DNA from 3 places in the Arthrobacter sp. StoSoilB22 genome. Region 2 is predicted to be linked to each of the others. Evidence: riboswitches for the same ligand, from Rfam matches in the RefSeq annotation. Region 2 holds a riboswitch; each other region holds the start of a gene.
What was found. Region 2 has a riboswitch for cyclic di-AMP ahead of LDN70_RS05235 (M23 family metallopeptidase). Riboswitches for the same ligand answer to the same signal wherever they lie in the genome.
Positions count from the first base shown of each region.

Region 1: it holds a riboswitch for cyclic di-AMP, as region 2 does, so the genes downstream of both, LDN70_RS02050 (NlpC/P60 family protein) here and LDN70_RS05235 (M23 family metallopeptidase) in region 2, are expected to answer to the same signal.
Region 3: it holds a riboswitch for cyclic di-AMP, as region 2 does, so the genes downstream of both, LDN70_RS03900 (aggregation-promoting factor C-terminal-like domain-containing protein) here and LDN70_RS05235 (M23 family metallopeptidase) in region 2, are expected to answer to the same signal.

Region 1 is NZ_AP024652.1:413,878-417,144, reverse strand. It holds gene LDN70_RS02055 (NAD(P)/FAD-dependent oxidoreductase) at 1-649, shown strand, start outside; gene LDN70_RS02050 (NlpC/P60 family protein) at 812-1,609, opposite strand; cyclic di-AMP (ydaO/yuaA leader) riboswitch at 1,613-1,780, opposite strand; gene LDN70_RS02045 (copper resistance CopC family protein) at 1,955-2,590, opposite strand; gene LDN70_RS02040 (NCS2 family permease) at 2,706-3,267, shown strand, end outside.
Region 2 is NZ_AP024652.1:1,066,744-1,070,010, reverse strand. It holds gene LDN70_RS05240 (C40 family peptidase) at 1-693, opposite strand, end outside; cyclic di-AMP (ydaO/yuaA leader) riboswitch at 698-859, opposite strand; gene LDN70_RS05235 (M23 family metallopeptidase) at 1,005-1,841, opposite strand; cyclic di-AMP (ydaO/yuaA leader) riboswitch at 1,846-2,057, opposite strand; gene LDN70_RS05230 (iron-dependent transcriptional repressor DtxR) at 2,269-2,964, opposite strand; gene serC (phosphoserine transaminase) at 3,258-3,267, shown strand, end outside.
Region 3 is NZ_AP024652.1:813,406-816,672, reverse strand. It holds gene LDN70_RS03905 (sensor histidine kinase) at 1-1,095, shown strand, start outside; cyclic di-AMP (ydaO/yuaA leader) riboswitch at 1,194-1,350, shown strand; gene LDN70_RS03900 (aggregation-promoting factor C-terminal-like domain-containing protein) at 1,356-2,219, shown strand; gene LDN70_RS03895 (glycosyltransferase) at 2,431-3,267, shown strand.

The sequences.
Region 1 (3,267 bases), 650 kb from region 2:
GATCATCGGAGCCGGCCTGTCCGGCTTGGCAGTTGCCAGCGAACTCAGCCGCTACGGCGTGGGTTCGATCGTGGTAGACGGGTTCGGCGCGTTATCCACTACTGGACCGTCCGTCCATACAGGCATGCTCCAACGCACCGACGCCGCAGATCCGGCAGCAATGCAGGAACGCAACGAAATCCTTCGCCACCTGAGGAACTACGCTGCCAGTCATCACCTGGACGTTCGCAACACCACTCGCGCTGTCCGCTTGGATTTCCTGGGCTCAGATCCCTCACGGCATATCGGATACGGTGTGGCCGCCAGCATGACAACCACAGGCCTGAGGACCGGGCTCCACGCATCCGGCCCCCACGAATCCCATCCTCGCCAGTGGGCAATCCACACAGCCCAAGGCGTTCTCCTGGCAGACCACGTAGTAGTGACACGCTGCGCCCAGAGCCAGCTACGGCGCATGCTGGCCGAACTTGGCATAGCAGTCGGCCAGAATCTTGCCGCGGCCATGCGGGCCGTAGGAATGCACCTGGTGGGCGTCGGAGACCTCATCACTCCGTCCCCCAAGGAAGTGCTGCGGCAAGCCAAGGCAGTGGGTCAGGCCATCTCCTCCAAGGTTGCCCTGCCGGCGGGTCCCGGCGTCGCCATCGCCTAGGAAGTCCCGCAAGCAAACGCGCTACCACCCCCGCAAGCCGGCCAAGTCCGCCGTCGTACGTCCCGCACTGAACTTTTACGAACAGAACTTAACGCCAAAGGCCGGTGCCTCCGGAGACATAAGTCTTCGAAGGCACCGGCCTTTGAACTGAAGCGTGAGGCTTTATGCGCCAGCGCGTACGTAGGTCAGGGGACCCGTTGCGGTCAACCAGCTGATCGGGTGGATGCCCGTCTGGTTGCCGTTGATGCCACCGCTGATGGCCTGGCCGTTGCCGATGTAGATAGCAACGTGGCCGGACTGGACGATCATGTCACCGGGCTGAGGATCGCTGACGACCTTGCCGTAGTTCATGAACTGCATGGGACCGAGGTCGCCTACCGGGATGCCTGCGGAACCAAGGGCCTTTTCGACCATGGCGGTGCAGTCCTGGAAGATACCGATCTGTGCGTAAGCCGAAGCAACCATGGCTGCGTTGACGCCGCCGGCGGCGGGGGCAGCTGCAGGAGCAGCGGCAACCGGTGCAGGTGCGGCAGCAACAGGAGCAGCAACCGCGGCCTGAGCGGCAACGGGAGCTGCAGCAGCAGCCGTGGTGACAGCTGCCTTCTTGGCTACGGGGGCCTCAACAACGGGGGCCGGCTTTTCGATGACCGGAGCTGCTACGGAAGCAACTGCGGGACGCTCGAAATTGACGGTAGCCGTCGACAGGGCGGTAACAACCTTGGTGGGTGCCTCGGAAACGGTCTCAGCAACCGTTGCGGGGCTGGAATCGCGCTGAACCGGGGTCTCAGCTGCGTGAGCAGCAATGGAACCGGTCAAAACGAGGCCCGAGGCTGCTGCGATAACAGCTGCCTGACGACCAGCGCCTGAAGCGTTGCTGGCAACTGCCTTCGAGATGGAGATGAACGGATTAGGACGTACGCTGTCCGCCTTACGACGGCCGCGAAGAATGCGTGAAGACATGAAAGAGCCTCTCCCGATGCCTGCGAGGTTAGCTGTCGGATTCGGATGGGAGTCACCCGGCCACTATCTCCCGCTGTTCAGCGAAAGCATCGTGACTTCACCCCAAGGCACGCTCGAAAGCGACCTAAATTGGGTTCCCCGTCTCTGCCGTAGGTTTGTCTGCGAACGGATTCCGGACTGCGGCAGAGCTAGGCAATCAGGCCGGAAGTGCCCGCTACGTGGAACAGGCACAGGAACTACGGTACGCGATGATTCTCCCGAAGTCACATTTAAGTAACGGGAAGTGGGCTTCTGGCGTGTCGCGGTAACCGATTCGAGATATTCGCAGGTACGTAGAAAACCGCGCTATTCCGCGGGAGTATCGCCCTCTGAGTCGTTGGACGCCGCCAATTTCTTCCGTGCGGTAACGGCGAGATAAATTACGAGACCCACAGCCACAACAGCCAGCCCCACAATGCTCCAAGGGAAAGGTTGGGAGGCGTCGGCGGCTGGCTCATTGTTACCGGCAGTCCCTGGTGCGGCGGTGCCCACTGTTGGTACCGCAGCTGAGGAAGCCGAAGCCGCTGGTGAGGCACCCGCCGTACCACTCGCCGACATCGAGCCTCCTGCGGCGGCTGTGAACGTGAAGGTGCCCTCAATCGGGTGCGAGTCGGAGCTGACCACGCGCCATACCACTGTGAACTCGCCGGCAGGGGCGCCCTCGCGGAGCTTCTGAACGGCCTGGTTGTCGATGATTTCGACCGGACCGTCCGCCCAGTTCTCGCCGCCGGCCGTCACCGTTACGCCCGAACCGATCGCGAGCGGGCGGTTGTTGAACGTAATGGAGACCGACGCCGGGACTTCCGCAACGCGGGCACCGTTGGCTGGCGCTGTGGACTCGGCGACGTCGTGCGCGGACGCCGGTGCCGCTGCAAACAGCAGGGCGGAAGCAAAAGCAAGAGCAGCGACGACGGCGGCCAGAAGCGGGCGGATGGTACGCATGGGGCGGTTTCTCCTAGTGTTGGCTTCCTTACAGACTAGGCGAATCGTTGGGAGGGCCCGCACCGGACAACATAGGATTTGAGAGCAAACTCCCCCTCGATCCCCGGAGACCTTCATGCTTAAACAAGGTTCTGCAGTCGACCGCTACTTCAAGATCTCCGAACGTGGATCCACATATTCGCGGGAAATCCGTGGCGGCTTCGCGACCTTCTTCGCCATGAGCTACATCGTGGTGCTCAATCCACTGATCCTCTCCGGACCCGATTCGAGTGGCGCGTCGCTGGGTTTCACCGCCGTGGCAGCCACCACGGCGTTCGTTGCCGGCATCCTGACCATCCTCATGGGAGCCTGGGCCAAGCACCCGTTCGCCGTGGCTACAGGCTTGGGCGTCAACGCGTTCGTCGCAGTCACGGTGGCATCGCACCCCGGGCTGACATGGCCGGACATGATGGGACTCGTGGTGCTTTCCGGCATCACCATGCTCATCCTGGTGCTGACCGGATTCCGGACTGCAGTGTTCAAGGCGGTGCCCGAAGCCCTCAAAACGGCAATCGTTGTGGGCATTGGCCTCTTCATCGCCCTCATCGGCCTGGTTAACGCCGGTTTCGTCCGGCGCATCCCCGACGCCGCCGGAACCACCGTTCCACTCGGTCTGGGCGTGGACGGCAAGCTCCTTG
Region 2 (3,267 bases):
CAGCGTTCCCTGGCCGGGGTTCAAAGCGCTGATCATCATGCCATTGCCGACGTAGATGCCCACATGGGCTCCGCCGTTCTGCATGACGAGGTCGCCGGGAGAAGGAGTGCTGGTGGGCGTCATAGCCGTCCAGGCGTTAACGCGCGGGATGCTGATGCCTGCCTGGGCGTAGACCCACTGGGTGAAGCCGGAGCAGTCCCAGCCGTTAGGTGTTGTTCCGCCCCAAACGTAGGGGGAGCCGATGCCGGTGTAGGCGATAGCAGCAAGGCCGGAAGCAGCTGCGCTGGCAGCCGGGTCCTTGGCCTCGGAGGACTTCGCCGTCACGGCTTCAGGGGCTTCGTCCGTGGTGGCCGTTGCTCGTTCGGTAACCTGCGCTGCGCGCTGGACTACTTTGGGGGCTTCCTTGGTGGCCACGGTGGGGCTCTCGAAGGAAACGGTGGCTGTTGGCTCTGCGGTAACCACTGCCGTTACAACCAGCTGCTGGGTGCTGGAGGCTTCAGTCTTGGAAACATCGGCGTCGGCTGCCTGTGCGGGCAATCCGACGGTGAGGACGAGGCCTGAGGCTGCAGCCAGAACGATGGCCTGACGGCTCATGGTTCCGGCGTTGGTGGATACAGCCTTGGAAAGCGTGTTCAACGGGTTCGTGCGAACCGTTTGGGCGCGATGGCGCGCAGGGGTAGTGCGTGATGACACGTAGGTAGCCTCTCCCAATGCCTGCGAGGTGAGCTGTCGGATTCGGATGGGAGTCATCCGGCCGCGCCGCTTCCAAGGAAGTTTTGCGACTTAACCCCAAGGCCTTCTCACGAAGACCAGAAGTGGTTCCCCCGCCCCTGCCAGACGATTTATGCGAACGGACCTTGAGAGGTGGCAGAGCTAGGCAATCCACTCAAGTGCACCGGCCCCCTAAAAAGCCGATGCGCTCTGTACGCTACAACAGTTGAACGCAAATGTCACATTCAGGTCACGGGATGTCCCGCACATGCGAGAGGCGACCATCAGATTGGTTAGAGCCAGCCCATGGGGTCTACTACTTCACCGTTGACCTGAACCTCGAAGTGGAGGTGGCAGCCGGTTGAAGCGCCCGTGGTGCCGCTCAGCGCGACGGTATCGCCACGGTTGACGGTTTGTCCCACCTGGACGGTGAAGGACGACAGGTGGTTGTACGTGGTCTCGAGGCCGTTGCCGTGGTCGATAACCACACGGTTGCCTCCGCCATATTCGTGCCATCCGGCGAAAGTGACCTTGCCGGTTGCTGCTGCGTGGACAGCGGTGCCGCACTGGGCAACGAAGTCCTGGCCCCGGTGGAAGTCGCCGGCGCCGCCCGTGAGGGGGCTGACACGGTAGCCGAAGGGCGATGCCGTGGTAAGTGTGTCAAGGGGGCTGGCCATGGTGCCAACGGATGACGCGCGCTGGATGCTTCCGGCCGACTGGGCGCTGAGCAGTTGCTTCAACTTCCCATCGGGGTCAGCGGCAGTGGCGACTGCGGCTCGGCTGAAGTCGATCTTTGCCGACGCTGCCGCGGAAACCTCGGGCTGGCTGCCCGCGGGGGCTGCGACGGCGAGGGCGGACTCGGTCTGGCCCGATTCCGAGGTGGCCATGACCGGGCTGGTGGCCGGCAGGCCGACAGTCAGGGCAAGCCCGGTGGCGGCAAGCGCAACACCGGCCTTCTGCCCGACGCCGCTGGCAGCGGCGAAGTCGGCAACCTGGCGCAGGGGGCTCTTACGGCGGCGCACTTGACGCTCGGTGGCGCGGGGCCGGATCTCCGTGACGACGGTGGCTGGCCGCAGCTCAGCAGCGGGGCCGGACGCGCGGCGGCGACCCCTGACGTTCTGCGATGTCAAACTCTGTTCCTCTCTCAAAAGCCTGCGAAGTTAGCTGTCGGATTCGGGTCAGAGAGTACAAAGACCCGGTCCGCGCGAGGCGCTCACGGCACACAGGTATCCCAAGAGGGACTTGTATACGTGGGCACTTCTGCTGCGGACTTCACCCCAAGGCTGCTTCTTTAGACAGCCGCTTGTGGTTCCCCCGCCTCTGCCAGTGGTGGGTGACACACCTGGTCCGCTGGCAGAGCTCGGCTCCGGATCAGGTAACGCTTTGGTATCAGCGCTAGTAAATAACTATAGGGGATTAAGGCCTTCGGTAATAAATTCGTTATCAACAGGAACGCACTCAGCGCGGAAGGCCTTTATCATCTTTTTCGGAAAACCGCAGGTCACGCGCGCTAAAAAGTGACAGAAGTGAGGTTTGACACGGCGCTGCCGGCGACACTCAGTTGAGGGATACGAAGACGTGCGCAGCCACCTCGGGCGGCAGCTCCAAAGCGCCTTCGATGCCCGGAACACGGACGGAGATGTACTCGCCGACGCGCTCCAGCGAGACACTTGCGCCGGGACGGATTCCGCCTTCGTCCAATTGGGTCAGGAGCTCCGGCTCAACCTGGATGGGCTCCGCGAGGCGGCTGACCACCACGCGGGTAGCGGCGGCATATCCGTCCATTGCCTGGAGCAGGTTGACATCCAGCCGAGGGAAGGGCTGGCTGGCAAGGCCGCCAAGCGCTTCAAGTCCGGGGATGGGGTTGCCGTAGGGAGACTCCGTGGGGTGTTCCAAGAGCTCGTAGAGCCGACGCTCCACACGCTCGCTCATGACGTGCTCCCAGCGGCACGCTTCATCATGGACGTAGGCCCAATCAAGCCCAATGACGTCGGCCAGCAGGCGCTCCGCGAGGCGGTGCTTGCGCATGACTTCGGTGGCGCGCTTCCGGCCCGCTTCCGTCAGTTCCAGGTGGCGGTCGTTGGACACAATCACCAGGCCATCGCGCTCCATGCGTCCAATGGTCTGGGAAACAGTGGGGCCGGAGTGCCGCAGGCGCTCGGCGATGCGGGCCCGCAGGGCCACAATGTTTTCTTCTTCAAGCTCCAAAATGGTCCGAAGATACATCTCAGTGGTATCGATCAGATCCGTCATCCAGCTCAGCTCTCCTCGAACGCAGTTCCTTGCGTAATCTCCACCGTACCGCGTCCCTGGCAAGGGCGGACGGTGTGCACCGCCGCCCCCTGAACGCCAACCCCCAGCCTAGCTTATTTGGAATTACTCTGGATAATTCCGGTCGCATTCGGTGGGACCGCATTCCACGTGGCGGACTATGACGGTGGCAGGTTCCTGAGGCCGGGCCGTGTCAGGCAGAATTGGGGTGTCGAAGGGGCAGTTGATGCCCCATGCCACCTCCCATCTCTAGCCGACACCCATTGGAGCGCCACGTGAGCGACA
Region 3 (3,267 bases), 250 kb from region 2:
CTGTCCAATGGTGACTACCGGCTGGTGGCAGTGGACACCTACGGTGATGTGATCGTGACGGGGCTGCCCTTGGCGGACAAGCAAAGCGCCGAGGCCTCGCTGGTGTGGACCATGGTGTTGGTTTCGTTGGGCGGATTGGTACTGATCGGCCTCGCCGGAACAGTAATCATCCGGCGGACCATGCGGCCGCTTGAGCAGCTCTCCGAGGTTGCCACCAAGGTTTCGCGCCTCCCCCTCGACGCCGGGGAGGTGGCACTTGCGGTACGCGTACCGCCGTCGACCGCTCATCCCGGAACGGAAGTTGGAAGCGTTGGCCATGCTCTGAACCAGATGCTGGAGAACGTCGCCAGTGCATTGGAAGCACGGCAGGAAAGCGAAACCAAGGTGCGTCAGTTCGTCGCTGATGCCTCACACGAACTCCGCACACCGCTCACCGCGATCCGCGGCTACACGGAGTTGCTGAGGATGACCGAGACCTTCACCGACGATGGCCGCAAGTCGCTGGCAAGGGTCCAAAGCCAATCGGAGCGCATGACCACGCTGGTTGAGGACCTGCTGCTGCTGGCGCGCTTGGACGAGGGGCAGCCCGTGAAAGTCGAGGACGTTGACCTGACCCAGTTGGTGATCGAAACCGTCAGCGATGAGAAGGTCATGGCGCCGGATCACATCTGGCACCTCCAGCTCCCCGATGAGCCTGTCACAGTCCGCGGCGATGTAACGCAATTGCACCAGGTGCTCGCCAACCTGCTGTCCAACGCGCGCAAACACACCGATCCCGGCACCACCGTGGTAACAGGCGTCATGCTCTCCGCTGATGGCAGCGCAGTGGTCACAGTGACGGACAACGGCCCGGGCATTCCGGTCGATTTCCAAGGCCGGATCTTCTCCCGTTTTGCCCGCGCTGATGCCGCGAGATCGGGTTCTGAAGGCACCTCCGGACTGGGCCTTTCCATTGTGGATTCGATTGTTGCCGCCCATGGTGGCACCGTGGAGGTGACGTCCAGGCCCGGGCGCACCGAGTTCGCGCTGCGACTTCCCACGGTAAGCACCGGAGAGAGTCAGGCAAGCCTGCAAGGCGACTCACCGGCATCGTGATCTCTGTTACCTAAATGTGACTTCTGAAGAAACCTCCTGTACCGTCGAAAGGGTGGGTTTCCCCAAGGACCCACATCCGGGATGCGCCGAGCTCTGCCACTTCCCGGAGTCCGTTCTTCTTTGAGGCAGAGACGGGGGACCCACAGTCTCCGGGCCTGGCAATGTGCCGCCCTAGGGGTGAAGCCGCAGCGTGACGCGCGGCCGGATGACCTCATCCGAACCCGACAGCTAACTCCGCAGGCGCTGAGAGGTCACACAACATGTCTGAATTTAACGATCAGACGCGCCCTTCTGCGCGTCACCGCGACGAACACAACGCACCGCTCACCAAGTCGCAGTCCGTCCTCAAGAACGCTGCCCGCCAGGGTAAGTCCGGCCACCGCATGTCAGTCGTAGCCGGCGTTGTAGCAGCCGCACTGGGTGTTGCATCGCTCGGAACCGCCGCAAACGCCGCGTTGACTCTCCCTGAGGCGAGCCGCGTTGCCGGGACCCAGGCTGCTGCCCAGGTCAGCGCCAACAAGTCAGCTGATATCTCCGCTTCCTTGGATGCTGCCGCCGCCAAGGGCGCAGCTGACCGGGCTGCCGCGGACAAGGCAGCTGCTGAGAAGGCCGCTGCCGACAAGGCTGCCGCTGACCAGGCCGCTGCTGAGAAGGCTGCCGCTGACGCTGCAGCCAAGCAAGCCGCCGACGCCGCTGCCGCCCAAGCCGCAGCTGAGAAGGCTGCCGCTGACGCTGCAGCCAAGCAAGCCGCCGACGCCGCTGCTGCCGCCGCCGCTGCGGAAGCTGCAGCTGCCGCAGCCGCCCCGAAAGCCGTGGACGACCCCGCCGCTGCCAAGGCCTACGCCGCCAGCATCCTGGGCAACTACGGCTGGAGCGCAGCTGAGATGACCGCACTGAACACCCTGTGGGAGAAGGAATCCAACTGGAGGACAACTGCCACCAACGCTTCCAGCGGCGCGTATGGCATTGTCCAGTCCCTCCCGGCCGGCAAGATGGCCTCCGCTGGTGCTGACTGGCAGACCAACTACCAGACCCAGATCAAGTGGGGCCTGAACTACATCAAGGAGCGCTACGGATCCCCGTCCGCCGCTCTGGGCTTCCACTTGGCCAACAACTGGTACTAAGCCAGACCGCTTCATTGCCGCGCCCGTTCCCGCCGTCCGCCCCAGTACCCACTGGAGCGGATGGCGGGAACGGATGCGGCTTTTGCTGTTTTACAGGCGCCACCCGTGGTTCACAGGCGCCACCCGTGGTTCACAGGCGCTGCCCATGGTTCACAGCGCGGTCACAGCCTCCGCCTAAAGCCCACATAATCGGCCGTCGCATGCTGGATATATGACGCTCACAGCTCCCCGGCCAGCACTGCATCGGACGGTGCAAGGCACTCCCGCCAGCACACCCGCGCTGGCTCCCGTCCTGGACATCGCCATACCCGTGTTCAACGAGGAAGTCCGCCTGGAAGAAAACCTTCGCAGGCTGCACGGGCACCTTGCAGACACTCTTCCGCACACCTTCCGGATCACTGTGGTGGACAACGCCAGCACGGACGGCACCCTGCGGATCGCCGAACGCCTGGCGAGGGAATTCCCCGAGCTTATGGTGGTCCGTCTTGATCGAAGGGGCCGCGGAAACTCCCTCCGTAAGATCTGGTTGTCCTCCGCGTCACCGCTGCTTGCCTATATAGACCTGGACCTGTCCTTCGACCTTTCGGCCGTGGCTCCTCTTCTGGCCCCGCTGATGTCGGGCCACTCAGACCTCGCTGTCGGCACGCGTCTGGCAAAGGCTTCGCACGGGACATTTAGCCACCACCGTGACGTCATTGCACGCGCCTACAATTTTCTGTTGCGCGTCCTGACGGGAGCGCGCTTCTCCGATGCTGAGTGCGGGTTCAAAGCCATTCGTGCCGACGTCGCCCGCCAGCTGCTCCCCTACACCCGCGATGAAGCATGGTTTTTCGACACCGAACTGCTGATCATCGCTGACCGCTCCGCTCTGCGCATTCATGAGGTGCCGGTGGACTGGAGCGACAATCCCGACTCAAGTGTCGACGTCGTACGTACCCTTTTGACCGACCTCAAAGGGTTGGCGGGGCTGACCCGCAAACTGCGCCGCGGGACAATTCCCATCGCCGGGCTTCGCGCCGAACTGGGCCGGGGCCCTCACCGGCACTGA